Regions from separate parts of the Pseudoalteromonas sp. SG45-1 genome, predicted to be linked through region 3. Evidence: predicted binding sites of a transcription regulator. Region 3 holds the regulator's gene; each other region holds the start of a gene.

Region 1 (8,816 bases), on a different contig from region 3:
TCCCGACACAACGAGAGTGTAGCATTTCACTGTGGCTCTCCACCGCCGTGGGCACTACGACATTCTACTGCGTAGCGCACAGACCTCAAATTGTAGAGAGCCTGACTAGAAATAGTCGGGCTTTTTTACATCTTCACAAAAGTGAAATATGGGGAGTAACGGACATTACATACTCGATTCTTCTCTAATTCATCTAAATGTACAAGTTGAGCGGAATAGCTCATTATTCCAGTACTAAAGTTAATAACGCTATTTAAAATAGTCCATAAGCTTGGGTTTCTTCACTTTCAGATTCTTCTAGTTGAGCTGGTTTAAATATTACGCTTGGATCAATTAATACACTATGCTTTTGGGGGAGCTTGATTAATCCTAGCATCATATTTTTAGTTTGTGGGTCTAGATCAAAACCAACCTCAGTGAGCTTATCCAGTGGCTTTATGTCTTCTTTTTTATAGTCGATATTATCTTCAACCTTATCTACTAATAAACCAACATGTGGATTTAGTCCGTCTTTGGTGGTGAAAACAATAATAGGTTTATAGTCTAAGGTTATTTGCTCTTTAGCGGATTCAAATAAACGCTCAAGCTGAATTAGACTATTACGCTTAATTTTGTCGAGCAGAGCTGATACTTGTTTATGATCACTTCGATTATGGGCTGCTATAGCTGCTTTTGCTGTCTCTAGTAATGATTGGAAGGGCTCGTCAAGCCGAGACATTGTTAATTTTAAGTCTTCATTGTCGGTGTTGAATTCTTTGTAAAATAAAACAAAATCTTGTAGTTCGGCGTCATTATTTGAAATAGAAGCCGAGCTATTTAATAAGTTACTTTGAAAGGTATTAAACCAGTTTAATAGTTTGTCTTGCCATATTCTTAGTTGTTTTAGTACATGCGCATTACTTTGTTCAGTTGAGATATTATTTAAAATAATACCTAAATCAAAAACAGGTGTTGGTATATCCATATAATCTTTAACACCAATAAAGCTTTTATTATTGTTTGGTAAAGTTGTTAGATTATTGTCAAAGCGCTCAGTTAATAAAATATCGAGTATTTTTAGCGAAATTGTTTTGCAGCCCACTTTAAAGTTTATTAATTCCATGCCTTTATCTTAATTTACCTATTAATGCTTTAAGGATAGAACAAATTAAATAAATAGCTTAAAGATGGATAAAATTTAACAGAGATAGGGCAACTAGAAATTATTAGATGGTGCTAGTGAGGTTTTTTATGGCACGTTTAAATTGATTCTCAAGCTGCTTTTTTCCTAATAAACCTAAGTGTTGAATCACTTTTTCATTACTTTCATTTTGAAGTACTAACTTTATTAAAAGTTGTTTATCCGACTCTGTTAATTGAGATATACAAGAAGGTGATTGGCTCAGTAACTGCCAAAGAGTTGCAGAGATACTAAATTGAGTGAAGTTACTTTTAGTGAGCAGCGCTAATCGGTCGTGAGTCTCTAGGCTTATTAACTCGTCGCTAAATCCTTCAGTTATAATATTCACGAGTTGCCAATCTAGTGTTTTAAAGTGTGTTAAAAGAGCATAAAAGAAATCGTTTTTAAACTGCTTTTTTAGGGGTTGAAGAATTGTACTTTTGTCACTTAAGCATTTAACCACAAGCGCCGAATGTTCAGCGGTGCTTTTATCGCGTTGATAACCTAATTTTACAGTATCAAACCCTAGGTTTTGCCAAAAATTAAGTAACTGCGCTGTTGCGCCAAAGCTTGCGCCAAGCCAACTACATTGGCTTTTTACCTGCGATTCGCAATAACTAAGTAACTTTTTACCAAGTCCTATATTGTGGGAACTCGGATCAATCGCTATTCGTACAACTCGAGCGCTCAGTTGTGTTAAACAGTCATTATTAAAGCTAAGTTGTGAGAGTGCTTGCGCCATTAAATGTCCTTGCGGACGGCGCTCTCCACTTATAACCTGTAGGGCAAGTTCTTCACTCAAACCACCTTCTATGGCGATTAAGCATACGCCAACTAATTGATTATTAATTTTGCTAATAAATAGTCTTTGCGATGGTGCGTCTAGTAGTTGGCGTAAGTCGTTGACACTACTTTGATAGTGAGCCAGTGCAAGTAGGGCAATAACTTGTTGCAGTAAAGGCTCATTGTTTACAAGGGATTGCTGAGTTACTTCGCTATGAATTGGCTGCTCTAATTCATCACTACTTGACTCTATATATTCTGCATCGAGTGCAAGTAAGGTGCGAATGTGCTTCTCGAGGGGATCGTGTTTAGCAAAACGCAGTGGCTCATCAAGCGTTACAACTTTAGAGGCTTTATAGTGCGCTTTAATATAGTTACTAAAGCGAATGGTATAACCCCTACCATTGCCTTCATACCCAACCAGAGTGCTTGCAAATACTATACGAGGGTAATGAGCTAGCATTTGTAGTAATAACGGAACAGGGATTGCTGCAGCTTCATCAACGAGTAGTAAATCGCACTCAGGTAGTGTGTTTAATAACGCATCAGGTGCAACGTAGTGCAAGTTGGCGAGCTGTTTATGTTCAGCGTTGTATTGAAGGCTTAACTCTTGGGCTAAATGTTTAAAGCTGCTATGGGTCGCTTTAAACTGAGTGCTGCAAATAATTACTTTTTTATCAGTTAGTTTTGCCGTTGCTAAGCCAAGTGCTGCCGACTTACCTCTGCCTCTATCAGCATTAATAAGTAAAGGTCTGTTTGCACGGCCATTAGCTACTTTTACTATCTGCTCAATACAGTTTTGCTGTGGTAGATAATCAATTTTATTATGAGCTACATAGCTGGCGTTATGATTAATACAGCCATTTTTTTCACTAAAGTGAAAAGCAGGTAACGGTTTAATAATAGTCGCGAAACGTTGATTAAATATGCTGTAGTCAATGCTCTGACCGTGTGATTGCACTGTACTTAATGCGGGATCTTGCCAAGAGGCTAAATTATCTAGTTCAGGCAGTAATAAAAACAGTATACCGCCTGCTTTAACGGTGCCGGCAAGTGCTGCAAGTTTATCAGGGTGCAAACCACTAAAACCATCGTAAACAGCATGAGCAAATTCTTGCCCTAAAATTTGGTGTGTGCGAGTAGGCCAGTACGAATTTTTAATCGCGCACTGCTTTGATACAACAAGTGTATTGTTTTCATCTATTAATGAGTTAAGTATTTCATAACACCAAGCTGGGCTGCCCGTGATCAACACTAGCTGACGATGATACGCGCCAGCTAATTGTTGCTCTAACTCATTTAGGTGTGCTTTATACCGCTTGTAATCGTGCATAGGCCGTTACTAACCATTTGCTACCAAGGTCGTCAAAGTTAACTTGTACGCGAGATTGTGCGCCACTACCTTCATAATTCAGTACAGTACCAATACCAAACTTAGCATGCAGTACGCGTTGTCCTAAGTTAAAGCCACTGTCTTCAAATGCGGCATGGCTAACTGATGCGCTAAAACGCCCAGCGGCAGGCGGGCGAGAAACCTGTGTTTTAATACGGATTTCTTCTACGCAGTCTTCAGGGATTTCGCGTAAAAAGCGAGATGGGCTATGGTATTTTTCTTGCCCGTATAAACGGCGACTCTCAGCATGGCTAATGTATAACTTATCCATTGCTCGTGTCATGCCTACATAACAAAGGCGGCGCTCTTCTTCTAAGCGACCCGACTCTTCGTTGCTTTGCTGAGAAGGGAACATGCCTTCTTCTACGCCTACCATAAACACTAGCGGAAACTCTAAGCCTTTAGCTGAGTGAAGCGTCATCATTTGTACGGCGTCTTCGTGTTCTTCTGCTTGTCCTTCACCTGACTCAAGTGACGTATGGGCTAAAAAGCCTTGTAAAGGTGAGCTGTACTCTTCGTCTTCAGGCAGCTCATACTGATCACAAGCGCTAATTAGCTCTTCTAAGTTTTCTACGCGAGCACGGCCTTTTTCACCTTTTTCGGCTTGGTACATTGCCATTAAGCCTGAGGTTTGAATTGTGTACTTGGCTTGCTCATGCAAAGTTAGATCGCTAATTTTATCTTCTATTTGTTCTACTAGTTCTACAAACTTACTTACTGCACCAGAAGCACGACCAGATAAATGCTGTTGTTCTACAATTGCTTTTGCGGCATACCAAAGCGGTAACGATTCTGCTCGTGCACAATCGCGTATATGGCTCAATGTTTTATCGCCAATACCGCGTGCTGGCGTATTAATTACACGCTCAAACGCGGCATCGTCTTGACGATTACCTACTAGGCGTAAGTACGACAACGCATCTTTAATTTCTTGTCGTTCGAAGAATCGCATACCCCCATAAATACGGTATTTTAAGCCTTCTTGCAGCATGGCCTCCTCGAGTACACGAGATTGCGCGTTACTACGGTATAAAATTGCGGCATCTTGTAGGGCATTACCTGCATTTAACCAGCTTCGTAGTTTGCTACTTACAAAGCGTGCTTCGTCTAACTCATTAAATGCCGCATAAATAGAAATTGGCTCGCCATCGTTACCGTCGGTCCATAAGCTTTTACCCATACGCTCTGAGTTATTTTGAATTAATGCATTAGACGCTTTCAAAATAGTTGCTGTTGAACGGTAGTTTTGTTCAAGACGAATGGTTTCTGCGCTAAAGTCAGTTAAAAATCGTTTAATATTTTCGATTTTAGCACCGCGCCAACCGTAAATACTTTGGTCATCGTCGCCTACAATCATGATACTGCTTGTATCGCCTGCAAGTAACTTTAACCAAGCATATTGAATGGTATTTGTATCTTGGAACTCGTCTACGAGCATATGTGCAAAGCGTTGCTGATAATGACGCAGTAACGTTGGGTTATTTTTTAACACTTCGTAGCTGCGTAGTAATATTTCGGCAAAATCTACTAGGCCTGCTCTATCACAGGCCTCTTGGTAGGCGGCGTAAACACGCAGCATCATTTGCTCGTTAATATCGTATGCTTGAATATCTTTAGGGCGAAGTGCTTCATCTTTTTTAGCGCTGATGTACCAGCCAAATTGTTTGGCGGGCCATTTTTTATCATCGATATTCATCGATTTTAATAAGCGCTTGATCATCCGAAGTTGATCGTCAGAGTCTAAAATTTGAAAGGCTTCTGGTAAGTTAGCTTCACGGTGATGAGCACGTAAAATACGATGCGACAAACCATGGAACGTACCAATCCACATACCACCTACAGGGGCCTTTAGTGTTTCTTCAACGCGGCTGCGCATTTCTTTAGCCGCTTTATTAGTAAAGGTTACGGCAAAAATACTGTAAGCAGATGCTTGCTCAACTTGCATAAGCCACGCAATACGATGAACTAACACTCGTGTTTTACCAGACCCAGCACCTGCTAATACCAGCATGTTTTGTAGTGGGGCTGCAACGGCATCGCGTTGTTTGTCATTTAAGCCATCGAGTAATTGTGAAACGTCCATCGTTACGCCTTTTTAATCAATATTGTGGGCAGTATAACAGGTGTTTTTGTTAGGCTAAATAAAATACTGTTTTTATAAACAGCTATTTATAAAATAGCCTTAAAAACGAGTAACTTGATAATTTTTTGAACAAACAAAAAAGCGTAAACGCACAATAAAAATTGCTAATTTGACCTAAAGTTAGCAAAATTTACTAACTCTCTAAATCTAGACTAATTTAACTATTTGATTTGTAAGCTTTAATAAATTGGCATAGAGTGTGTAAGTAAATAATTATAAAATCAAATAAATACAGAGGTTAGTATGGCAGATCAAGGTTCTGGCGGTAACGTAATCGCAGCATTATGTAATATATTTTTTCCTGGTTTAGGGCAGTTAGTGCAAGGGCGTATTTTAGCGGCTATATTTTTTGCACTCGCTATTATAATAAGTTACGCACTAATTTATGTGCTTGTAGGTTTTGTACTAGTGCCTATTATTTACTTATGGTCGATTATTGACGCAGCGCGTTATAGATCGCGAAGTTAACTGCTTTAAAGTTGAATAAAATAGCGCCCTTGTGGCGCTATTTTACTTTATATGTCCTGTGGTTTGCGGGCGTTTACGTATATAATTACGCAATTAAAGATTTACAGGCAAATCCTATGGAATATCAATTTATTCGCGACCCTATTAGTGGGCTACGTATTAAAATAAGTAGTGAACACGCTACTATTGGTCGCTGGCTAAACGAAGAAATAGGCAAAGACAAAGTAGCTATGGTTCAAGCGCTTATTGCATCGGTGAGTTCAAGCTATGAGCCGCTAACGCTAAAAGGCCAAGAAATAGATTTAATATTAACCAAAGACGAAGCACTATTTGAAGCCCATGCGCTTCATCAAGACAGTGAAGACCTAATAGCGTATCAAGATGACGATTTAGCGCTTGAAGAAAATGGTTTAAGTAGTGGTTGTGGCTTTGAAGATTTCATTGATTTAATTGATTCATGGGCTGAATTTAGCGGCTCAAAGTAAACTACATATTAAGATAGTGCTGATGCGTTAAGCTTCCTTTATCGGTACTATTACACTAATCAAAAACGACAGGAATGAATATGTCTGCCAATTTAAACAAGCTAGTAGTTATGCTAGAAATGCAAAACGCCATGAACACTAAAGTACATGAGCAATGGTTTACTCAAGGATTCGAATGGTACCGCGCTATTTGGGTTGAGTGCGCTGAAATGCTGGATCATCATGGTTGGAAATGGTGGAAAAAACAAACACCAGATACTGAACAAGTTATTTTAGAGTTGGTTGATATTTTTCATTTTGGTCTATCGCTTAGAATTGACGGCAAAACTAGCTACGAAGACTTAGCAAAGCAACTTGAAGCTGAGCTTAGTAATGCTCAACAAGCGGATGACTTTAAACAAACGCTAGAAATATTAGCGGCTTCCGCCGTTGCAGATAAAACGTTTAATGCCGCTGCCTTTGCCGGCTGTATGGCGCAAATGGGTATGGATATTGATGATTTATATCGCGGCTACGTAGGTAAAAACACTTTAAACTTTTTCCGTCAAGATCATGGCTACAAAGACGGTAGCTACATTAAAGAGTGGAACGGGCAAGAAGATAACGAGCATTTAGTTGAAGTAGTTAAAAGCCTTGATACAGAACATGCAGATTTTGCAAAGTTAGTGTACCAAGGCCTTGAAGCGCGTTACCCAAAAATCTAGCCCACGTAAACTGAGTTAAATAATCTTACGATAGTCGGTAACACTCAGGTAATCGGCTATTTCGTTATGTGGTTGTTGGCTATCAGGGTTAGCAACTGCAAGTAAGTGCTCGATGCCGTATTCTCGTGCGGCATTTAATACCGGCACACTGTCATCTACAAACAAAGTGCGCTGCTTATTAAACCCTAAGTCTTTTTGTACTTGGTGCCACAAACTTTGCTGCTCTTTACTTACTCCATATTCATGAGTAGACACTACACCATCTAGGTAGTTATCAATCGCTGTATGCTCAAATTTCAGCATGACACTCTCAGGGTGGGCGTTGGTAAGTAAAATTAACTCTTTGCCTGCTTTTTTAAGCTCGGTTAAAAAATGAGGTACGTCTTCGCGCATTTTAATTAAATGCTGAGACTCTCGTTTAAGCTCCATTATAGGCAAGTTTAATTGCTGCTCCCAATAATCTAAACAATACCACTGTATTTGACCGCTCACAGCTTGATAGCGTTTTAAAATATCTGCTTTAGCTGCATCTAGGCTAATGCCTCTAGCTAATGCGTGTTGCGCAGGGATAACGTTAAGCCAAAAATGACTGTCGTAATGTAAATCGAGTAATGTTCCATCCATGTCGAGCAAAACGGTATCGATTTTTGACCAATTTAACATAGGAATTTCAACTTATAAGGTTTATTATTGAACTAACTGCCATGATAGCAAATTAACGCCAATGACACAGAAAAAGCACCCAACACCACCACAAATCCTCAGTAACAATGTTGTTGCTAAAAGTCGCCTGTTTACTGTGGAGTCTTTAGAGTTAAAGTTTTCTAATAACGAAGAGCGCCAGTATGAGCGAATTCGCGGCGGTGGCCGGGGAGCAGTGATGATTGTTCCGTTAAGTGCAGATAATGAGTTACTACTTGTACGTGAATACTGTGCGGGTACAAACAATTACCAGTTAGGTTTTCCTAAAGGCTTAATTGATCCGGGCGAAACCCCAGGGCAAGCTGCTAACAGAGAACTTAAAGAAGAAATTGGCTTTGGCGCTGAGTATTTTAAACCATTAAGAACAGTAACAATGGCGCCGAGTTACTTTAATGCCACAATGCATATTTTATTTGCTAAGCAATTATACCCTCAAACCCTTATTGGTGACGAACCAGAGCCGCTAGTTGTTGTTAAGTGGCCATTAACTCAGTGGCAGTCATTATTAGACCAAGAAGATTTTACCGAAGCACGCAGTGTTGCAGCTTTGCTATTATTAGATAAGTATTTAGCGTCTGGAGCTGCCGATGAATAAATTAATCGAACCGTGCATTGAATTAGCTGAGCGTGCTGGCGATGCAATTATGGCCATTTATAAAAAAGGCGATATTGGCCAACAAGAGAAATCAGATAATACGCCTGTTACCAAAGCTGATCTAGCAGCAAATGACGTACTTGTTGCTGGATTAAAAGCACTTGCACCCGATATCCCAATTATGTCGGAAGAAACACCTATACCAGCACTCGCCGACAGACAAGATTGGCAGCGTTATTGGTTGCTCGATCCGATGGATGGTACAGGCGAATTTATTTTAGAAAGTGGCGACTTTGCAGTAAACATTGCATTGATTGAAAATAATCACCCTGTGCTTGGCGTTATTCATTGGCCTGCAAAAGGTGTGACTTATTTTGCTACTGC
Region 2 (11,280 bases), on a different contig from region 3:
TCATTAATTATCCAATACATTATAAATTTATAATAATAAGTTAAATATACCTCCTTTTTGACCTTACCAGTAGGCTTTCATGTAAGCAATAAACCAATGAAGTTATAAGTTTAGAAATACCACCTTTATGATAAGTATAGCTATAATAGAATTACTTTATGATTTCATTTATTTTTGAAGAGGGACTATGAAGATAATTATTTTTTTAATAGTTCTTGTGATATCTGTTGTTTCAACCATTTATACAAAGCAGCAAGAAATGATTCATGTCGATGTGTCAAAGGTAGACTATATATCGGGTTTTGATGAATCAGTAGTAGTTTCGTTTGGTAAAAATGAAAACGACTTCCATGCATTTGCGATAAAAAAGAAAGATATAAAGCAGGGTGTTGAGCTTGTATCTAAATCAAAAAACAACCCTAATTTTTCTGTATTTGCGGACTTAGAAGGTGAAGCGCTTGTTCGATCTGAACAGGCCGAAACCTTTGCAAAAGTTAGAGTTTTGAGTGTTGATAAAAAAGCACAAAAAGCCGTATTTGAAGTTGAGGCTAATTTATTAAACATAAATACGAATGAGCTTAATAAATTAGATAGAACAAAAGTGATTGTAAAAGATAAGCCTTTTTTAAAGCTTATGTAAGTGCTACCTATCCTAAGGTTAAGTTAGCTCTATGCATTCTAATTGATTGAGTTACAACACCTTCAATATTGTACTGGTCAAACTTAGTTAGTTTAACAGGACTGTGGTCAGAGCTAGCTGAAAGCAATAGATTGTTTTTTAAGTCGGCAATTTTACAAACGAATTGACCATTTAAGCAGGCTACGATTATATCGTAATTTTTAACTGTTTTTGCTCTATCTATTATGAGCACATCGCCATCAAATATCCCAACGCCTTCCATACTTCTACCGCTAGCGCGACCAACAAATGTTGAGTCACTTAAAAAATTAGCATCGATTGTTTTGTCTAACTTTTTTATTTCAGGACCGATTGATACATTTTGAATAAGCATGTTTTTCTCAAAGCTTTAACTAAGTTGATTATAGCCTTAACTGTATATAAAAACAGTACCCATACTTAACTGCAATAGAGATAAGTGCCAAAATGTATCTTTTAATGTTAAAGGTAAAACAATGTCTAATAGTTTAAAAGCTAGAAAGGCGATCCGCAAAATATTCGATGGCAAATATATAGACGCTCCAATTACAAAAGAGGAAGTCGATTTACAATGGGATTTTTTAATGGCGATGAAAGTGCGGCAATTTAGATTAATAAAGATTATAAACGATGAGGAAGTAGATAAGGAATTACTACAGAATATTTTTGACGCATTAAATATTTGCGATGTGGCTTAAACAAAGCCCGCATTATGCGGGCATTAATAATTTCAGCTTAATTCAGTTCAGTTAGATTGATTACCAGAGTTTAATAAATCTTGAGATAAGTTCTCTAACTTTTTTACAAAAATATCCCAGTTGTATCCCGCTACACCGCCAATAGCTACATACCCTAAAGTTGCTCTAACAGGGTCTGACTCATTTGCAATATCACCAGTTAAAACTAGCAACCCGCTTTGGACTATTGCAAATACAAGACAACCTACTAGAGTTGCGAGTAATGGTGCAAGGAAATATCCCCAAATATGTTTAGATTTAAATGAGCAATTAATTGCGTAATGTCTATGGAATGACGTAATACTCAAAATAGCGCTACCCAATAAAGCACCTACTATTGTAAAAAATAAAAAAGGCACTTGAGATGGTACTTTAAAGCTTTCATCTAAATCCCAAAGATTTAAAATTGATGAGAAGCCTGTTAACCAACCATCTACTAGTAACCAAATTGCGAAAATAGAATATGCAAGAGTGTAAACAGGAACTAAAAAAATTGATTTACCAACGTCAGTATCGTTGCCACTTTGGTTTGGAGGTGTGATGTTGTTATCCGGGGCTGGTTCTATAGTGTTGTTATTTTGAGCTGACTCTTCCATAAACTTCTCATATGATTGCTATTTTGGCTATGAGGATACATAATAATTACTATAAATTATAGTTGGCTACATTATTAGCATTGAATTTATTTAATCTCACTTGACTAAAAATGTGCATTGGAAGCAAAAAAGAATAAAAACATGAGTCAAACAAATTTAAATTACACTTGGCCTGCTGATTTTCCAGAAGATATTCCTGAAAGTTGCGATCCTATTCCAGCAGAAGGGTTTGTATACCGGTTAGTTCGTACTATTCCACCTACGGAGGTGGATTTTCAAAAACATAGGGATGAACACCCTGATTATCCATATGTGACAAAAAACAAACCTTTGTCTTATGGAATGTCTTTTTTTACTAAGCTATCTACATTAAAACGTAAAACAGGTAATTACCCAGCACCAGAGCAGTTTGAGTGTTGGCTGATGGTTTGTGGTGAGTTAGTTCCTGAGCTTGGGGTTATAAAAGAAGAGTCTAATCATGTGACTTTATGGGCGCAAGAGGGGGCATTGCCTCATCAATATATTAAGGAAGAGGTAAAATAAGTATGAACATTTTACCAAAAGATACAATCTTAGGCCGTCTAAAAGTTTTTGAAATATATGATGAGTTCTATGGCCCTAAATGTTTTTCTGTAAGAGATGATCTTCAATACCTTTATCTTGTATATTGGAGCGGCGATTATGAAAACGGTGCATGCACTAAATGGGTATACATGCCTGTTTCCACAAAGATATTAGATGAGTTACTTCGTGAGGAGTATACATTTAACAAGGCGTTTACAGGTTCAAAGCGATTAATGCTCGTTTCAACATTTGCTGACGAAAAATCACATACATTAATTGAACCTCTAACTGAGAAAAATATCGACACAGCTAATCTTCCTCCGAAAGATTTCTCGATAGATCCTGATGAGATACAATCATTCGCACCAGAGGCAAAATGGCATTTCAATTTAAAAATAGCTAAAAAAAATGGTAATGACTCTCCATCTGATGGAGCAGTCACTGAAGTACTTGATTCGTTCAGTGAAATAACACGAAGCATTATGAGGGACCCTAAAAACTTGAAGCCCTCAATTCACCCATTAACTGCTGATCATGGTTCTTTTGATGTTAAGCTAGGTTCAAGTAACCAAGAAAGAGCGGCTGTAGCTATTGAATTGTTAGAGACTCTATTATCTGATGAAAATGAAATTGAAAACAGATTAGAAGAATTTAACATAGACCCATACAGACTAAAAAACTTGTTAGATATAGTTAGTCTTAATAAGTTAGATCTAACACTAAAATCTAAAACATCAAACATTCTGAAAAAGCCTATTTCTATCAATGCTGTTAGGCTTAAACCAATCATAGAAAAACTTGAAAATATAACATTAACTATAATTGATTCACTAAAAGTACCTCAAGCAAATTCTTTGGATAGAGTTGTTATTATAGTTAAACATAGGGTTGATAAGGGAGAGTTGAAACATCAATTTATTGATGGAATTAGTTCTCAAAGGCAAGTCCTTTACCATACTCATGCAGCACGTTGTTTGGGGTTATTGAACCAAGATAATACAGTAGCCACCGCTGGACTTGTATTAGCTCAGAAGTGCAGCAAGAAAGCTCAATATGAATTTTTAGCAGATAGAGTAGAATCAAGTGATTTTGGTTGGGCTTGGATGCAATGGGCTGGTGTGAAATCACTATCAGAACTTGACCCGTATTCTTCTAGACCATTTGTTGAGAAATGTGTCAAAGGCCTCAATAGAACGAGTATAAATAGGCGTGCTAGTAGTCTTACTAAGTGGATAAAAGTTTTAAAGGAATACAGGCGAGACTATTCTAAGTAATTTAACTTGGAGAAATTATATTTGTACAATGGCTCGGGATTCCGAGCCATTGTAAAAGCAGAAATAACTAGAGTCGTGCAAGTTGTTTTTTTGTTATTTCATTTAATTCATTCTCTGTGTCTATATCTAGAAATAGACCCAAAACTTTATATGAGTTATTCAAAGAATCTAGATTCAGAGGCTTTATTTTATCAAAACCTTCTTCATTCCTTGCAAAATTAAACAGTAAATTTACCTTCGACTGCAACGCAGCAGTTTCATATATACAACTGAGTATGTATCGACGATGACTGTTTGTTATACATTGAATACGACTTTTATGTACTTGTAATTGTTGTAATATATTAGCGAGATACTTTCCTATTTCAGGTGGTGAATGTCTAATACATTCTTTAAATATTATTATAAAATCATCTGCAAGTTCTGGTGGTGTGGAAATTTTTTGGGCTTCACTATACGGCTTTTCATTATCAATAGGTTCGAGATGAGTAATATAAATATTCGAGCTTTTTTTCAAATAATCACATAAGTCACACAAAGCATTTGGGAGGAGCGCTTTAGCTGCAGTAAATTCCCTTTCTCTCTGCTTTTCCTCATTATATTTAGAAATAGACAATGCAATTATACTTGCTATAAATGCTAAAACACCAATATTTAACGACTGCCAACTATAAAGAACCCTTTGGTATTTATTCCAATCAAAATCAGTAGTGTACAAAGGAATAATGAACATACTCATAAAGTATAGAGCAAGGAGAATGCAAGTTACGATTTTTATTATTTTAGAGTCAAAAGCTTTAACGATTAACATATTAAAGTGACTTACCAGTAAAAATAACTTTTCCAACCAACGTGCAATTACCATTAATCGGTATTAGTTGCTCTGGCCAGTTGGGGTTGGCGGCTTTTAGGAATTTATGGCCGTTTTCGATAATTAGCTGTTTAAATGTAGCTTGGTTATCGTCGTCTAGGCGGGCTACTACGTACGAACCGTGGATGCATTCCGCTTCAGGGTCTACAAAAATTAAATCACCCTCATCAAACTTTGGCTCCATGCTAATACCTTGCACCTTTAAAACAAAGGTTAGGTCACTGCAATTAACAGGGCACATAAAACGTTCTGCGTCATAAGCTTTAATTTCACTTATTTCTGACCAGGCGCCAGCTTGTACCCAGCTGATAAGTGGGGCGGTGGCTTTGATTGTTGGCCCTGGTAATACATTACTGTTGGTGTCTTTGTTATCAGCAATCCCAAACTGTAAAAACTCAGGTGTGCATTTTAGTGCGCGTGCTAACGCTTCAATGTTGCGAGGATTTTTTGTATCTCCACGCTCTATTTTTTGAATAGAGGTTTGCGCTGTACCGACTAGATCAGCTAGTTGGTATTGGGTTAACCCTAACGCTGTGCGGCGTTCCTTTACTCTTTTTGCAATATCCATATTAATCCCCTTAATTAATTTAATAACTATAAGTAATCTGTTAGGAAGATTATCACAACTTTAAGTTATCACAGTCAAATTACTTATTCGGGTATTGCTGATTACCTAAAGTAATAAATTAAATTGACAATCACTTTTAGGGATCATAAGATTACTTAAAGTAATCATTCGTGAGGTGTATATGTCATCTATTGAAAAAGCAGTAAGCCTAATCGGTGGGCAAACAAGATTAGCTCGTCTTTTGGGTACTCAACAAACCGCTGTTTGGAACTGGGTAAATCGACACAGCCAAGCCCCAGCGAAATACATTCCGCGTATTTCAGAACTAACTAACGGTGAAATATCGGTAAACGATTTACTCGCCGATCATCAAAAAGCAAAAAGGAAGATGTAGCATGAGCACTGAACAACAAATCATTTTATTAGATATTCACCCAGACGCTAAAGCCGTGTTGTTTGCATTACTGCAAGAAAACATTCAATTGCGCACTGAGCTTGAAGAACAAAAAGACCGCCTAGTTAGCACTGTTGAAGCATGTGAGGTACTAGGTTGTGCGCGTAAAAAGTTTTGGATTCTATCGAAGTTGTCTGATTTTCCTAAATCAATTCAGTTTGGCAAAACTAATCATTACCGCTTAAACGAGCTAATTAAATTTAGAACGCAGCACCAACAAAGCGTTAATAACTAGGAGCAAAGGCAATGAGCACATACCAAGTATTTGACCAAAACACGTATAACGCATTACCTAACTTAGCTGCCAAAGCTGAGTATTTACTTACGTGCAAAATAAGCACGAAAGACGCCGTTAATTGTCAATCAGTTGAATTTGAACCGTGCTTACAAGCCTTTGTTGGCGAGTTGCCATTACCTATTTACTGCCTCGGCAACGAAAGCCAAACAATACAAAAAGCAGTGTACTGGTTAAAAACACAAGCTTTATCTAAACCGCAGCAACAAGCACAAGGGGTATAACCATGGCAAATGCATTAGTTAAACACACCGAGAACGTACAACCAGCGCCATTAAAAGCTGTAGAAGGGCGCCACATACCAAAAGGCTTAGCTGAAATAAAAGCGCTAATGGGTAGCGAACGCCACACACCAGAGTACGTATACACCAAAGTGTTAAGCGAGCAAGAGCGAACAATAGTGTGTTTTGCTGCAGGCCTCAAACGTCATGACCTTGAAAAAGGCTTTGCCAATTTTAACGCCGATACCCGTCTTAAAATTCACAAAGCTATTTTGCAGTTACAAGAACTGGTTAAAGCATTTGTTGATGCCAACGCCATGGCACCGGCTAAGTTTTTGCAAAATGCGCCTGCTGAGTCTGCAAAAACCAGCTACTCCCACCTAACTGTTAGTTCACACTAAGGATTGATCATGAGCTCAACTAATCGCGGAACCCAGCGCAATGCAGATGATTACTACGTAACACCGCATTGGCTTATTGAAGACTTTTTAGCAGCGTTTAGCGAAAACTGCCGCTTTAATTTTGACGAACAAGCATACCCGTTAATGTTAGACCCAAGCGCAGGCGGCTGCGACAAGTACGAAATGAGCTACCCAACCGTACTAGAAAAACAAGGCTTTACTGTAGAAAGCTGGGATATTCGCGAAGACTCACGCACTAATTTAAAAGGCGTTAATTTTTTAAACGTGCCCAGCGCTTTATTGCCGAAATACGACGTGCTCATCACAAACCCACCGTTTAACGTAGCGCAAGAATTTACAGAACAGGCGCTTGAAATGGTTAAAGAGGGCGGTTTAGTGATCATGCTGCAACGCCTTAATTGGTTAGGTAGCCAAAAGCGAAAACCTATGTGGCAAAAACTACCATTAGCCGCCGTTTATGTTCATAGCAAACGCCCAGGCTTTGACCCACAAAAAACAAGTAAAACAGATTCAACCGAATACGCCCACTTTGTATTTTGCAAAGGCCATGAACTGGCCTCTGAACTTTTCGTAATTTAACACCCAAAAACAACACCCAAAGGACTACTAAAATGAACACAATCAAAGACCAAGATCTATCTAAAAATCAGCTATTAGTTAAAAACATTGTTGAGCACGCGGTAGACCAAGCCAACTTTACTATTAAAAATTTAAGTAAGCGCTCTACCGTTGCCATGCTAATGGAGTGCGAAAACTGCCTAACTGACTTTATGCCTGTGGTTAAGTTTATTGCCGATGACCACATTGAATACGCCCCTATTTACGACCAAATGTGCGCCGCAATTGATGCCGTTCAAATGGGTGAAGATTTAGTTGAAATAGAGTTTGCCGAATAAATGGCTAACCCTAAGCCACTCGACCTACAAGCCCTTAGACTATCTGGTATAGCTAAGGGTTTAATTTCATCTATTAGCGATATTGACGACCGCAACTTTTTAGCGCGTGGCCTGCAAAATGTGCCAGTGCCTCTACAAAGTCGTATGGCCCGTAAATACATAGACCGCTACAACCAAAAAAAAGCGGGTAGCCAATACCGTGCTAATACATGGTTACGCCGTACCATTGCACGTTTAAAGCCACGCTTTGGCGTACTGTTTAGTATTACTCAAAATATGCCATTGCCATGGCATATTTTAAGCAGTATTGAAAAAACCAAAAAACATGCAGGCACACTCGCTATGGAATGCGTGCAAATAACGCTTGATGTAAGCGAAGAAAACCAACACCTACCGTACGAAAAAATAATATCGTTAACCTACGATGCAATAGCAACTCATGCCAAAGCTGTAGGCGCTAATGTGCCATTTTATGCCATGCGCGACGACAACTTGCCAACCGAGTGTTACGAAATTGCACTGCTAAAAATGCAGTGTGATAGATGGTGGGCTCGCCAATTAAAGACTATTCGCCGCCAGTTTGTAGAGTTACTCGAAATTGCCACAGGCCAAGTAGGCAAAGATTTATACCACGATAAAAAAAGCAAAAAGTTTAAACGCCGTGGAATTAGCCCTTACTCGTCAAAACAAGCACAGCGCGAGTTTAACTTTGCACAAGCCAGTGGCCGCCAGTTCCTAGAAATGATGGAACTGCAAAGCAGCGACGGCGACGTAATAAGTTTAATTGAAGCCGTAAAAAGCGGTATGGCAAATCCTGCCAACCGCCGAAACGAGTTAATGTTACGCATACGCGAAACCGAAGAGTTAGCCGACGAAATGGGCTATGTAGGCATGTTTTACACTATTACGTGCCCGTCACGTTTTCATGCAAACTCAAGTAAATGGCACGGCGAAACCCCAAAAGATGCACAAAATTACCTAACCCAAACATGGGCGCGTGCCCGTTCTAAGTTAAACCGACGAGGCCTTAAATACTTTGGTGTGCGCGTAGTTGAGCCACATGCCGACGGTTGCCCGCATTGGCACATGATGTTGTTTATGCCTAAAAATAAACTACAAGAAGTGAACGCTATTTTGCGTTGGTACTTTATTCAAGAGGATAAAACAGAGCTTTACGATTATTACGGTCCTGTGCAAACCCGCGCAAAAGTAGTAAACGAATGGGTAGATATAAACGCCCACGGCACACACATTAAAACTGTAGAGAAATGTGTAAGCTACCGCGCAGGCACTAAAAAAAGTGAGCTGTTTAAAACCTATAAACAAAAGCGCCGCGAGTGGGGCCTTAAAAAAAGCCAAGGCAAAAAAGCTAAAGCGCCCAGTAAATTCTATCGTACCTTTAGCCCTCGCTTTGACGCCATAAAAATGGATAAAAGTAAGGGCAGTGCAGCCAGCTACATTGCTAAATACATCAGTAAAAATATTGATGGCTACCAATTAAGCGACCATGAAGATGCCGAAACAGGCGAAAACTTGCAAGAGCAAGCTAACCCTGTTTTAGCCTGGGCTAGTACATGGAACATTCGCCAGTTTCAATTTCAGGGCTCACCAAGCGTCACCGTGTATCGTGAATTGCGCCGCATGCCTAAGGGCAAAGCAATAAGCGACGAAACCATAGAGCCTATTCGCCACGCTGCTGACACCGCCAACTGGAAAGATTACGTAAAGCTCCAAGGCGGTATGTGTATAGGCCGTGCTGCTAATTTCAAATCAATGTACGAAGACACACAAATGGGCAACGATTACGCCGAAGTAGTACGCCGCATAAAAGGTGTACTTACTAATACCGATTACAAGGCCGTGCTTAAACGCACACTTGAAAACGTACATAACGTAATTACCCAAACAAGCCTTAAAACACGCTTAGTAGAATGGACCAGACAACTCAAAGGCACAGCCGAAAAACTCAATGCTAAGGATAACACCAACGTCGGCGCAGCCGACCTATCTTGGACTAGTGGTAATAACTGTACGCCTATAGCCGCAGGGTCTAGGGCTGTGTTGTTACTCGATATGATGGGCACCTCAAAAAATGATGTTGATGAAGTAATAAAGGATCTAAATAGCGGAAAAAGGATCAGCCGAAACGGTCAAATTTACCAAATACGAGACGGCCAACTTCAAGTTTTAAATGTTGATGAGCAAATAAAGCATGATCAGCGCTTAGCTATTGAGTCATTGGCTAAAACATATTCACAAAAAGCAGGTAGCTGGCACATAACTGAAGCCCACTGGAAACAAGCCCGTGAATATGTAGAGCTTGCTTATAAATACGCGCAGCTTGATGGGCGTAACACACCAAATAACACCCGCTCACAAAATGGCTCAGTCACTATTGGCGATTGGGACCTAGTTACTTTAGTAAAACAAGGCAGCGCATCAGCAATCAGCGACAACGATTGGTGGGCACTGGATTTAATGGCGTAGGAGAAACAATGACTATTCAAATTTCTAAAGTACTCATGCCAAAGGCATGTATTAGTTGCCAGGCATTTTGCCCAAAAGGGTATGCAGAGGATCAGCACAGCCCGTTTATTACTAAATTCGATAAGCCAAAGCCTAAAGCTCAATACGGCCAATGCGGCAAAACCAATAACAGCGTATTTGCTACCGAAATTTGCACCGGCGACCAGCAAGAACCTTACGTCGATGTATTTGCAGTAACTAACAGACCACAGCCAAAACAACATTAAATATTGATACACTGATACTATCTACATTTCTGATTTAGCTGTATTAGCATTAAAAACAGAAGTAACATCTATTAGTCATCGTGATTTATGAACGTAGATTTAAAGTCGTAAATGTACCCGCTAATAGATTAATTAACGGGTACATTTATAAGTTATCAAAATTAGGAATTGATATGAAAAAAGGGTTTGAAATAGCAGCCGATTTAACTGAAGTCGCAGTTAAAAGCCAGCTACTAACAGGTATAGCTAAAGATATACCTTACGTAAGTACGTTGCTTAAAGTATGGAATTTAAGTGATTCTATTAGAGACCGCATGTTTGCAGCTAAAGTAATGCGTTTTTTTGAATCACTTGATGATGTTACAGGTAAAGAACGTGAAGAAATGTCTGGCAAGATAAAGTATGTAAACCAAGATGAGTTAAATAACGCTACCGATAAAATCTTATTTTGCATTGAATCAATAACCGATATTGATAAAGCAGAGTTTATTGCAAATTTATTTATTGCTTACATATATAAATATATTTCTGAAGCTGAATTACGACGTTGCATCGATATAGTACAAATAACTTTTCTTGATGATCTCAAGCATTATGTAATGACTCATTTGTCGAGTCAGTACTTAACAGAAGAAGATTTATTTTCTTATGAAGTATATGGTTTGATCAATACTCCTATCCTTGCACCTTTTAGAGATGATAATCGTTTTCAAAGCCTCAGCGATAGAGATAAATTTGGTAAAGGTTTATTTAAGGAGTCTGCTATAGGTGTAAAACTTAAGTTAGCTTTTGAATATGGAAAAAGGAAAAGACAGTATGAAAACGTTTAACTAATTATGTTCTTAAAAAGTAGGTTATGTTATGTATCAATAGACTGATCCTTTTATAAATTTATAGCAACTTACTTGCAAACCTATAAAATCCAGATAAGGTTAAAAGTGCCGAAGGGCAAATAGATTTTCATTTGTAAA
Region 3 (11,280 bases):
GCAAAGCCCTTATGTGGCTTACGTTTATATGGCTTGCAGCGCGCTTAGCATTTTTTGTAGTACTGCCAGATATTGCTCATTTTAATTTATATGCTGCACTTACATTACAAGTTATTTGGTGGCTAGGCGCCATAACCGCGTTGGCTAATATGTTATTAAAAGCCAATAGCAAAAGTAACTATCCGTTTTTAGCTATTTTAGCTGTGCTTTGTGGGCTCAATGTATTGTATTTAATACTTGTTTTACAACAAAACATGCAGCTTGCACTTGGTGTGGTTGATACCGCAGTGCTGGTTATTACTTTACTAGTTGGCATTGTTGCGGGCCGCGTTTTACCATTTTTTACCGCTAAAGGTCTGGGGTTAGCCGCACAAGTTCGCACTCCTAAAATAGATAAAGCTGTTATGTATTTATCTATTGTGGCTATCACTTTATTTTTCATCAACAAGTTGTTTTTGAACACGATTAATCCTGCGTTAGTTGTTGCAACTGTTGCTGCGCTTCACCTGCTTAGGGCTGGTTGTTGGTGGGATAGCAAGGTATTGAGAGTGCCGTTGTTATGGTCTTTGCATTTTTCCTACTTAGCGTTAGGCGTAGGGTTAATGATGGTTGCATTTAGCTTTTATAGCAGTGCAATGCAATTTAAAGATGCGCTGCACTTAATCACTATTGGCACAATAGGTATGATGATTTTAGCAATGATGACGCGTGTATCGCATGGTCATACAGGGCGGATACTCGCTATTCCTCATTACATGGCTGTTGCTTTTGCATTTTTGCTTGTGGCCGCTATTACTCGTTCATTACTCCCTTTTATTATTAGGCCTCACCTTGCTTGGCAAATAAGTGCTTTGCTGTGGTTAGTAGCTTTTTCATTATTTTTAATTCACTGCACACCTATATTAACGCGGCGTCGTGTTGATGGGCGTCGTGGTTAGTTCATCCATAGGAAATACATATGTTATCTGATAAAACCATTGAGATTGTAAAAAGCACAGTTCCGTTATTAGCGCAGGCGGGTACGGTTGTTACCGATCATTTTTATAAGCGTTTATTTAGTCATAATCCTGAGCTTAAAAATATTTTTAATATGGCGAACCAAGATACAGGTCGTCAGCAATTTGCACTTTTTAATGCATTGGCTGCGTATGCACAAAATATTGATAATTTAGCCGTATTAAAAGAAGCGCTAACACGTATTAATCATAAGCATACAAGCTTGAATATTTTACCTGAGCATTACCCTATTGTAGGTGCACACTTAATTGGTACGCTTAAAGAGCTTCTTCCTGAGCAATTTACTCCCGATGTTGAATACGCTTGGCGCGAAGCTTACGGCGTACTTGCTGATATTTGTATAACCGAAGAAGCTGCTTTGTATGAGCACAGTAAAAATAAACACGGTGGTTGGGCGGGAACTCGGCAATTTGAAATAACCAACAAACAGGCCGAATCAGAACTAGTAACGAGTTTTACACTTACGCCAGTTGATGGCGAAGCTGTTATTACACATAAACCAGGGCAGTATTTAGGTATTAAAGTTAAGCCAGAGGGCGCTGAATATGAAGAAATTCGCCAGTATTCTATTTCACAAAAAAGTAACGCTAAAAACTACCGTATTAGTGTTAAAAAAGAGCTACAGCCAAAGCCTGGCATGGTGTCTAATTATTTACACTCATTAGAGCAAGGCACTATTGTTGAGTTATACCCGCCGGCAGGAGACTTCTTTTTACGCAATAACACAAGTCCAGTGGTTCTCATTTCAGCAGGTGTTGGGCAAACGCCAATGCTGGCTATGCTTGAAACGTTATTAAGCGACAATTCTAATCAAGAGATTATGTATTTACATGCTTGCGAAAATACTCAGCAACATTCGTTTTCAAAATATTTATATGATCTAACAGCGCAGAATAACCACTTGAAAACAATAACGTGGTTTAACCAAGCGACAGAGGGCGCTGACTTTACTGGGTTAATGAACCTAAATGCAGTACAAGCACAGCTACCATTGAGTAATGGCGACTTTTACTTATGTGGTCCTGCCGGTTTTATGGCATTTATAAAAAAGCAGTTACTTGAACTAGGTGTTAAAAACGAGCAGATTCATTATGAAGTGTTTGGTCCGCATGAAGACTTGTAATAACGCTTTAAAATAGAAAAAGGCGTACAGCGATGTGCTGCGCGCCTTTTTATAAACGCTAATAAAGTGCCTTATAACTCTTTACAGGTCACACCTTCAAGTACTGTAGTAAGCTCTTTTTTAGGATAGTAAAGCTCGCATTGGTTATTACGTAGTTGCAAAATAAACTTCTCAGATTTTATATTATGCGCGCCCATAATTACTCTGCCATCAGACCCTTTACTCATTGCATGATCAATTAGCAGTTCGCTACGTTTAGTAAATACGGAATCGGAAAGTGTTACTAATGCGCCTCCCTTAGCTTGTTGAATTGCCTGTTGTAGTGTTGCAATAACGCTAGGATTAACGCTCGTTAATATAGCGGGTTTAGCGGGATCACTATTTACACTTTGGCATCCACCTAAAGCGAATAAGGTAGCTAATGGGAGTAATAATTTATCCATTACCTTTCCTCACTCAGTGTTGGCCAAGTTAAGTCCATATTACGCTGGGTAAATTGCTCAGGCATATTTAAAGGAATGAGAGATTCACGAGAGCTTGAAAAATTAGCTGGCTCTGCTTTTGCAGCAGCCGTTCTAATTGGGCAATTGCCATTTTCAACATGAAACAATGCGGTGGCTAAAACGGCCTCGTCACTGTCGCCTAACTGATGATCAAAGTCGTCCTCAATTTCACAACCTTGAACATCAGCATCAAATTGTGGCGTAGGGGTTGGTGTAAAACCCCCAGCGTATTCGCCAAATCCTTTGCTATTTACCCCACTAAATTGAATAGTGTAATAGGTTGTTGCGCAGTTATGAGTTGGGGTAAAGCCATAGGGCTTACCGCAGGTTGTATCGCCAATTAAAATAACTTCTGCGTCTATACCTTTTAAACCATTAATAAAAGCTTCTGATGCCGAACAGGTGCCTGATGTGCTTAATACATAAACCTTCGATAAGTTTAAATCAGGTAGGTTTTCACCTGTGCTAAAAAAAGTAGAGTAATCTATTTCTTCATCAATAAATGGAAAAGGCGAATCAACGGGTTGTTTATCGTTTTGTTGAGTTTGATAATAAAAGCGGTTGTTAACGTTGGCATTACCGGCAACCATATAAGCCAATTGTGCCGACAGTGCTAATAAACCACCACCGTTATATCTAAAGTCGATTACAAGCTCATCAATACCATCGGTTTTAAACTTATTTACTGCATCAATAAGCCCTTCTTGGGCAATGCTTATATGACTATTAAATTGCATGTAACCCACGCTTGAACCATTTGCGGTTGTAATCGTTTTAACATTTTGAACCGGTGTTTGTTCAATATTGCCAGCGGTTACATTAAATGTTTTTTCGGCGCCATCGTTACTGCGTACAACAATAGTATGTGAGTCGCCGTTAGTAGGACTAAATAAACCTTCGTTAAGCGTATCTACACCCGACTGTGTATTGGTATTAATGCTAACACCGTCAACTGAAAGTACAGTATCACCACGTTGAAAGCCTATTTGGCTTGCAGGAGAATCATCTTCAAGATAAGCGACGCGTAAAATACGGTCGGCTGTATCGCCAATAAACGCCCAATTTATACCGTAACCAGAAGTAACGCCCGATTGCGCTTCTTGAAAGTAATCTTCAGTAGGTTCTGAAAAATGAAAGTTATCTTTTTTTGCTCCTGAGTCGGTAAGCTGCTCTGTTTTTAATTGGGCAAAATAATCGGCTACTGTGGCAAAGCTTTCAGGATCGTTATCGGCAATCTCATCATACCAAAGGTAGGTTTCGTCGCTCCAAGAGCGAAGCCAGAGTTTTTCGTAAAGGGCAGAACCGGCTTGATCTGGGTAAGGCTCGTTGTTATTAAAGGGATCGTTACCCGTACGCGGGGTTTCGCAAAAGTTTTTTAAATCGTTAGAGGGTTCAAATACACCCGCAGTCCATGTTGGACTGCTACTAACAGGTGTTGTAACTACAGGGGCTGAGTCGATACCGCTACCGCCGCCGCCACAACCGGTCAAAGCAAAGCCCGCAAATGCAGTGAAAATGGCAAGCGAGGTTTTATTATTTTTAAACATAGTTAAGGGCTTTTTTGTAAATAAGTTGTTTAAAATATTACAACACTCGCTCGTTTATTCAACATTTATAACTTTGATTTATGTAAATGAGTGTTAAAGCTTAGAGTTTGCTCGCACTACTTGTATCTGCGAATGCTTGCTTTTGCCATGCATTAAATAACTTTTGCTGTTTATCAGAGATTTTTAAACCGTATGTTTTTTGCATGTAAGCGTAGGTGTCAGCTATACGTTTTCGTGCATAAACAGGCGGTTCAACTACACGTTGCTTAAAGTTTACTTTTACTTCGCAACGGCCATATTGTGTGGCGTTTTCGCTAAGCATACCAAAACGATAATTAGAGCGATCGGCATTAATTTCGCCAATAGCTGGCGCTAAGTTATTTATATCAGCTTCCATTTTTCTAAATTTAGCACTTACTTTACGGCAGTTTTTACGCCCGCCATCTTGCCAGCATTGTAGCTGGTGACCAAATTCCCACGCCGGAACAATGTGCTCCCACTCAATGCGTAGTGCTCGCACATTTACTTTACCTGAGCGGGTAAGGGTATTTCGAGGAATGTAACCACAGTTAGACGGGTCAGGAACGAGTTTTTTGCCTTCTTTTTTAATATCACAGCCGCAGTAAATGCTTTTGGCGTTGTCAGGTAGGGTTTTAATTAAATGTCTTTTAGCCGTTGAAAAACGGGTAAATTGTTCGGCTGATACCGAAACGCACACACAACAAGCCAATAAGGCCAGAATAAATCGAGTCATATCCATCACAAATGTGAACTACAGGAATAGGCAGTTTAAAGCCCTGAAGATAAAAGATAAAGTTAACTTAAGGCCTACGCTTATATTAATAAAAAGTGCCTGATTAATTTTTTTACTCAAAGTTACTTTCACTATTCATTTATTTCTCACTATTTATCGTATTTTAACCACACAAGGTTACCCGTTAAGGAGTATGCTTAAAGCTTACTCAATATGAGGATTTGGATTGCAAATGAAATTTGTTGATTATTATGCAGTGCTTGGAGTATCGCCTGATGCAGATGATAAAGCGGTTAAAGTTGCTTATAAAAAGTTAGCCAGAAAATATCACCCAGATGTAAGCAAAGAGCCTCAAGCAGAAGATAAGTTTAAAGAAATAGCAGAAGCTTACGAAGTCATTCATAACAAAGAAGAACGCACTAAATACGATGAGTTACGTCGTCATCAACAAAATCGTGCTCGTCAACAGCAAGGCCATTATGGTGGTAACAATGCCTCTTCGCAAAGTAATTATCAGCAAAGCGATCCTCAAACCGACCAAGAGTTTTCTGACTTTATTAATTCAATGTTTGGCGGAGCTGGTGGATTCGATCGTTCCGGGCAGAGCAGAAGTAACGCCGCTCGCGCGCAAAAAGGACAAGATGTGGAAATAGAGTTCCCAATTTTTCTTGAAGAGACTTTAGTTGATACCGTTAAGCCTGTTGAGTTTATGTTACCGCAGCGAGACAGCAGTGGCCGTGTCACTGAAATTAAAAAATCACTTAAAGTGAAAATTCCTGCAGGCTCAGTAAATGGCGAGCGAATTCGACTAAAAGGGCAAGGCGGATTAGGGGCAGCTAATGGGCAAAATGGCGACTTGTATTTACAAATTAGTTTAGTGCCTCACCCATTATTTGATGTTGAAGGTCATAACCTAAATATAGTTGTCCCTCTTGCACCATGGGAAGCGGCTCTTGGTACAAAGCTAAATTTACCTACGTTGACAGGAAACATCCAATTAACTATTCCTTCTAATAGTCAGTCTGGTCAACGCTTGCGTATTAAAGGTAAGGGATTAATGAGTAAAAAAGCTAAAGGTGATTTATTTGCTGTGCTTAAAATTGTTAATCCAACATCTGTTGATGATGCCAGTAAAAAACTGTGGGAAGAATTAGCCAAAAAAGCTCACTTTAATCCCCGTAATAACTGGAGCAAGGCATAATGCAAATTATTGTGACACAAAAAGACGATTTACTTACTAGCAAAGAGCTATGTTTGAGCAGTGATATTAGCGAAGCAATTTTATATGAGCTAGTTGAGCATAATATTGCGGTTCCAATTGAGGGGGATCATGTTACGCAGTGGCAATTTACGGTATCTGCAGTGACCTTAGTTAAAAAAGCGGCCCGTATCCAACATGACTTTTCGTTAGATTGGTCGGCAATAGCTTTAGTTTTACAATTGCTGGATGAGCGTGATGAGTTGATTTTCGAAAACGAAATGTTAAAGCGACATTTGAGTCGATTTAAGCACTTGGAATAAAATAAGCCCTAGGCTTATTTACTCTTTGATAAGTGGGCGCTAGCTCTCAAAAACCAATATGACTACTTTGATTTATTCTTATTTTTAATTCGGATAAATCGTTTTAGTCGTATATTTTGTATAAGTAATAATATTCCACTTAAACAAAAAAGTACGCTAGTTGCTGAAAAGCTAATAAGTAGTGGATTATTAAAATTCTCTCGCTCATCGTAATCCATAATATGTAACATCCAAAAAAAGTCGAATATTCGCCATAGCGTGCTGCGAACGGTGACAACTTTGCCGTTATTTTCTGACAAGTACAGTGTTGTGTTAAAGGTGTCGTCAAATTGGACCTGCCAAACATTGGTTTTATATCCGACTTCCCGCGTACCTAGCTTTAGTAGTACAGCGCTTGTTACTTGAGCGTCAATAAGTAAGTGTGCTTTAGCATTTGCGGTAATTTGTATTTTAGTTGGCGGTTCAAATGGTCGGCCTGTTATGCCATTGAAGCTTTGCTGCTCGTTATTACTAAAGACAGTAATAAGTGGTGTAGTTAAGAAGTTCTCAAAAATTATTTGTGTTGGATTAACCACCTGAGAGGCAATATCGTCAAGGGAGGCAACATAATCAGCCTGCGTAAATGGGTTATTAAGAGTACGTGTTGCAAGATGCTCCCCATGAACTTTATCAAGAGGGATTGCACTCATAATTAAACCACCTAGTAACCATGCTAAAATTTGTAGTGCTAATAAATAACCTAACCATTTATGTAACTTGCGAGCATGTTTAAATATTTTTTTATTCATGTTTTAGTCTTATTATTTTTAGAGGCTAGTTTATTACATTAATAGGATAAGTTACTGCGACATTTTGTCGCAGTTTAAACTATAGCTTACTGTAATAATTTAAAAATAAAAAAGATTACACTTAAATTCCTAACATGACTTATCTGTTTAATTGAGCTGAATATTTGATATCCAGCTAGCTTTAAATGCTAAAAAATACTTAAAAGCTGCGAAATATCCATATAAAGTGGTTAATAGAGCATAGTTGATTTGGTATAACGGTAAAACTGCGTTAAAGTTTGCAATGAAATTATTAGAGGATAAATACGAAACGATGTCGGAAATTCAATTTTTAAATGTAGATCTTGAGCTTGAATCAAAGCAAGATATTAGTTTGCTAGTGGCGGACTTGAAAAAAGTCGCGACGATTTTACATTATGACAAAGACGAATACCGTCAACTAGCGCGTATTGAAGCTACAGGTGAGGTGAGCACACCTGATAAAGCCATAAACCATATATGTGAGCTTATTGAATCGTGTTCGCGTAATGCGCTAAAGCAATGGTTAAGCTGTTCACGTAGAACGTTTGATATTGGTTTTGAATCAGGGACTTCTCCTAAGTGCTTTAATCAAGCCTTAGATGCAGATACATTATTGCGTATATCTGCGATTGGTGCGGGTATGGAAATTACCATTTACCCAATCGAAAAGTAACTATCTTCGCTCTACGACTGCTGCGGTCATTTTTGATACGCAGCACAGCTCATTGCGGCTATTTGTAATTTTTATTTCCCATACTGAACTACGTTTGCCAATATGAAACGCTCTAGCCGTTGCTGTTAAAGTGCCGTTGCGAGATGCTTTTAAATGACTTGCGCTAATCTCCTGACCTACACAGTAAAATTTAGTAAAATCGACAACAAAGTTAGCGGCATAGCTGGCAACTGTTTCGGCAAGTACAACGTTAGCACCGCCGTGAACCATGCCCATTGGGTTATGATGCTCAGGAATTGCCGGCATTGTGGCAACCAAATAATCATCGCCAATTTCTGTGACCTCTATCCCCATAGTTTTCATTAATGTTCCTTGGCCATTAATGCCTTGTTCTAACTGCTTGCACAGCTCTAAGGTGATGGGCTGGTACCAAATACTCATAATGTCTCCTTTGCATTTTTAATCATTTATAAACTTAGCTTTAGTTATATCCTTGAAATGTACACAAGTGAAATTACTTTAGCTATTTTAAGGCTTAATTTAAATTTGCGATTTTTATTTAACTGTATATACTCACAGTTAAATGTACTGTATGGAAAACCAGTTGTATGCGACCATTAACGAACCGCCAAGCTCAAATACTCGAACTAATTAAAGTTTTTATTAAAGACACTGGTATGCCTCCTACACGTGCTGAAATAGCGCAAACATTAGGTTTTAAAAGTGCCAATGCTGCTGAAGAACATTTAAAAGCACTTGCTAAAAAAGGCGCAATTAAAATGAAACCAGGTGCAAGCCGTGGTATTCAATTAATTGAAGAAGAAGAGCCAGAACAATTAGGTTTACCGCTTATAGGGCGTGTTGCTGCTGGTTCACCTATTTTGGCGCAAGAGCACGTTGAAAGTCACTGCAAAATCGATCCATTAATGTTTAAACCGGCTGCAGATTTTTTACTACGCGTTAACGGTATGAGCATGAAAGATATTGGCATTATGGATGGTGATTTACTTGCTGTACATCGTACTCAAACCGCTGAAAACGGACAAGTTGTTGTTGCCCGCCTAGACGAAGACGTAACTGTAAAACGTCTTGAGAAAGCGGGTCGTAAAGTATTACTTCATGCTGAAAACGACGATTTTGACTCTATTGAAGTAGATCTTGAGAATGAGTCTTTTAATATTGAAGGCTTAGCCGTTGGCGTTATAAGAAACGCTGATTGGATGTGACTTTAAAAATAGCTTTTAAACAAGCAGTTTTATAAATGCGTACTAACTAGTACGCATTTTTGTTTTAAAATTTGTACTAAAAATAGGGCGTAAACAGCCCACTGACTATTTAAGCTGTAAACTTTTTTGCACTTATATTTTCCCCCTCCGAATGCGTTAAACCCCTTTGTTTTGCTCATATTTTGAACTTTCTGTTGCTCAGTTGATTACCGATTTTTTATTAATTATTCAATATCACCTGATTGTTTTTTATACTAAAACTTGCTTGTTGTTCGTTTTTTAGCTAATTGTTAATGTGCTGAGCTAATAATAACTCACAGCTTTTTAGTTTTGAGAACACACAATATACACAAACTCGTTGTTGGCGCAGCAAAACCAATCAATATTAAATAAGATTGGCTAAAAAAATAAAAATAACGAATTGGCGTTTAAGCCGTATGCCTCTTCGCTTTGCATTCGCAATAGCATCAAAGGAGCCGTCACATGGGTAAACTGACCTCTACCTTGTGGCTTATATTATGTGTTTTTTCGCACCCAGTTTTGGCTAACAGCCAATACAATATGCGCAAAGGCGTAACCGATATAAGCAATAATGTATATCAGCTGCACATGACCATATTTATAATATGTTGTGTGATTGGGGTGATAGTGTTCGCAATTATGTTTTGGGCACTTATTCATCACCGTAAATCTAAAGGGGCTGTACCTGCCCAATTTCACGAAAGCACTAAAGTAGAAATACTTTGGACTGCAATTCCGTTTGTTATTTTAATTGCTATGGCAGTACCAGCCACTAAAACCCTAATTGCAATGGAAGATGCCAGCAAAGCTGATCTCACTATTAAAATTACGGGTTCGCAATGGAAATGGCATTATGAATATATGGGCGAAGATGTAGAGTTCTACTCTATTTTATCTACCCCGCAAGATGAAATCGCGAATCTTGCAGATAAAAATCCTAACTACTTACTTGAGGTTGATAAGCCTCTTGTACTGCCAATAAATCAAAAAGTACGATTTTTAATGACTTCTGACGATGTTATTCACTCTTGGTGGGTACCTGATTTTGCAGTTAAAAAAGATGCGAACCCCGGCTTTATAAACGAAACATGGACGAACATAAACGAAGAAGGTACTTACCGAGGCCAATGTGCTGAGTTGTGTGGTAAAGACCATGGCTTTATGCCCGTTGTGGTGGTCGCTAAATCTGAGGCTGATTTTAAAACATGGCTTACAGATGCAAAGCAGGCTAAACAAAAAGCAGCATTAGCAGATGCCGCATTACTTGATAAAACCCTCCCAAAAGAAGAATTAATGACTTTAGGCGAACAAGTATATATGGCTAATTGTGCTGCATGTCATCAACCTACTGGCATGGGGTTACCGGGCGTATTTCCTGCACTTAAAGGCAGCCCGATAGTGCTTGGCGATATAAAAGATCACATTGATGTAGTTATCCATGGACGACCCGGTACGGCAATGCAAGCTTTTGCCAAGCAGTTATCTATAAAGCAATTAGCTGCGGTTATTACTTATAAACGTAATGCGTGGGGTAATGATACGGGTGATGTTATTCAACCGAGTCAAATACAGACGGCACTTGATGCCAAAGTGGAGGCGAACTAATGAGTAGCATAGTAGAACAACCTAACGCCAATGAAGCTCATCATGCTCATCACCCAGCTAAAGGTTTTAAACGCTGGCTTTACACAACTAATCATAAAGATATAGGTAGTTTATATTTAATTTTTTCGCTGACCATGTTCTTAATTGGTGGCGCAATGGCTATGGTGATCAGAGCTGAATTATTTCAACCAGGTTTACAGTTGGTCGACCCTCACTTTTTTAATCAAATGACCACAGTGCATGGTTTAATTATGGTGTTTGGTGCGGTTATGCCCGCCTTTACAGGCCTTGCTAACTGGATGATACCACTCATGATTGGCGCGCCAGATATGGCATTGCCAAGAATGAATAACTGGAGCTTTTGGATTTTACCGTTTGCGTTTCTAATCCTATTGGCATCGTTATTTATGCCTGGTGGGGGGCCTGCATTTGGTTGGACTTTTTATGCACCACTGTCCACAACATACAGTAATGATAATAC

What was found. Region 3 encodes LexA, which represses DNA repair genes until DNA is damaged. Its sites were predicted from a motif close to TACTGTATNNNNATACAGTA; they were not measured.
Region 1: the regulator LexA is predicted to act here: its motif matches at 5,483-5,502, upstream of uvrD (DNA helicase II).
Region 2: the regulator LexA is predicted to act here: its motif matches at 1,052-1,071, upstream of H5117_RS18780 (LexA family transcriptional regulator).

Annotation. Positions count from the first base shown of each region.
Region 1 covers NZ_JACJEP010000006.1:394-9,209, forward strand. The annotation lists gene H5117_RS07180 (chemotaxis protein) at 254-1,102, opposite strand; gene H5117_RS07185 (GNAT family N-acetyltransferase) at 1,206-3,275, opposite strand; gene uvrD (DNA helicase II) at 3,253-5,418, opposite strand; gene H5117_RS07195 (hypothetical protein) at 5,722-5,946, shown strand; gene H5117_RS07200 (YacL family protein) at 6,063-6,431, shown strand; gene H5117_RS07205 (dUTP diphosphatase) at 6,512-7,135, shown strand; gene yrfG (GMP/IMP nucleotidase) at 7,151-7,798, opposite strand; gene nudE (ADP compounds hydrolase NudE) at 7,860-8,432, shown strand; gene cysQ (3'(2'),5'-bisphosphate nucleotidase CysQ) at 8,425-8,816, shown strand, end outside.
Region 2 covers NZ_JACJEP010000034.1:19,319-30,598, forward strand. The annotation lists gene H5117_RS18770 (HNH endonuclease signature motif containing protein) at 1-4, opposite strand, end outside; gene H5117_RS18775 (hypothetical protein) at 188-640, shown strand; gene H5117_RS18780 (LexA family transcriptional regulator) at 648-1,013, opposite strand; gene H5117_RS18785 (hypothetical protein) at 1,135-1,356, shown strand; gene H5117_RS18790 (hypothetical protein) at 1,404-1,991, opposite strand; gene H5117_RS18795 (hypothetical protein) at 2,133-2,534, shown strand; gene H5117_RS18800 (DUF6575 domain-containing protein) at 2,537-3,829, shown strand; gene H5117_RS18805 (hypothetical protein) at 3,897-4,640, opposite strand; gene H5117_RS18810 (LexA family transcriptional regulator) at 4,642-5,268, opposite strand; gene H5117_RS18815 (YdaS family helix-turn-helix protein) at 5,450-5,662, shown strand; gene H5117_RS18820 (AlpA family transcriptional regulator) at 5,664-5,957, shown strand; gene H5117_RS18825 (hypothetical protein) at 5,969-6,241, shown strand; gene H5117_RS18830 (hypothetical protein) at 6,244-6,639, shown strand; gene H5117_RS18835 (SAM-dependent methyltransferase) at 6,649-7,239, shown strand; gene H5117_RS18840 (hypothetical protein) at 7,272-7,556, shown strand; gene H5117_RS18845 (replication endonuclease) at 7,557-10,043, shown strand; gene H5117_RS18850 (hypothetical protein) at 10,052-10,309, shown strand; gene H5117_RS18855 (hypothetical protein) at 10,483-11,139, shown strand.
Region 3 covers NZ_JACJEP010000016.1:80,966-92,245, reverse strand. The annotation lists gene H5117_RS14090 (NnrS family protein) at 1-938, shown strand, start outside; gene hmpA (NO-inducible flavohemoprotein) at 959-2,140, shown strand; gene H5117_RS14080 (hypothetical protein) at 2,212-2,583, opposite strand; gene H5117_RS14075 (S41 family peptidase) at 2,583-4,190, opposite strand; gene H5117_RS14070 (endonuclease) at 4,291-4,944, opposite strand; gene H5117_RS14065 (DnaJ C-terminal domain-containing protein) at 5,177-6,145, shown strand; gene H5117_RS14060 (chaperone modulator CbpM) at 6,145-6,465, shown strand; gene H5117_RS14055 (hypothetical protein) at 6,528-7,253, opposite strand; gene H5117_RS14050 (hypothetical protein) at 7,567-7,947, shown strand; gene H5117_RS14045 (PaaI family thioesterase) at 7,948-8,388, opposite strand; gene lexA (transcriptional repressor LexA) at 8,556-9,173, shown strand; gene coxB (cytochrome c oxidase subunit II) at 9,657-10,799, shown strand; gene ctaD (cytochrome c oxidase subunit I) at 10,799-11,280, shown strand, end outside.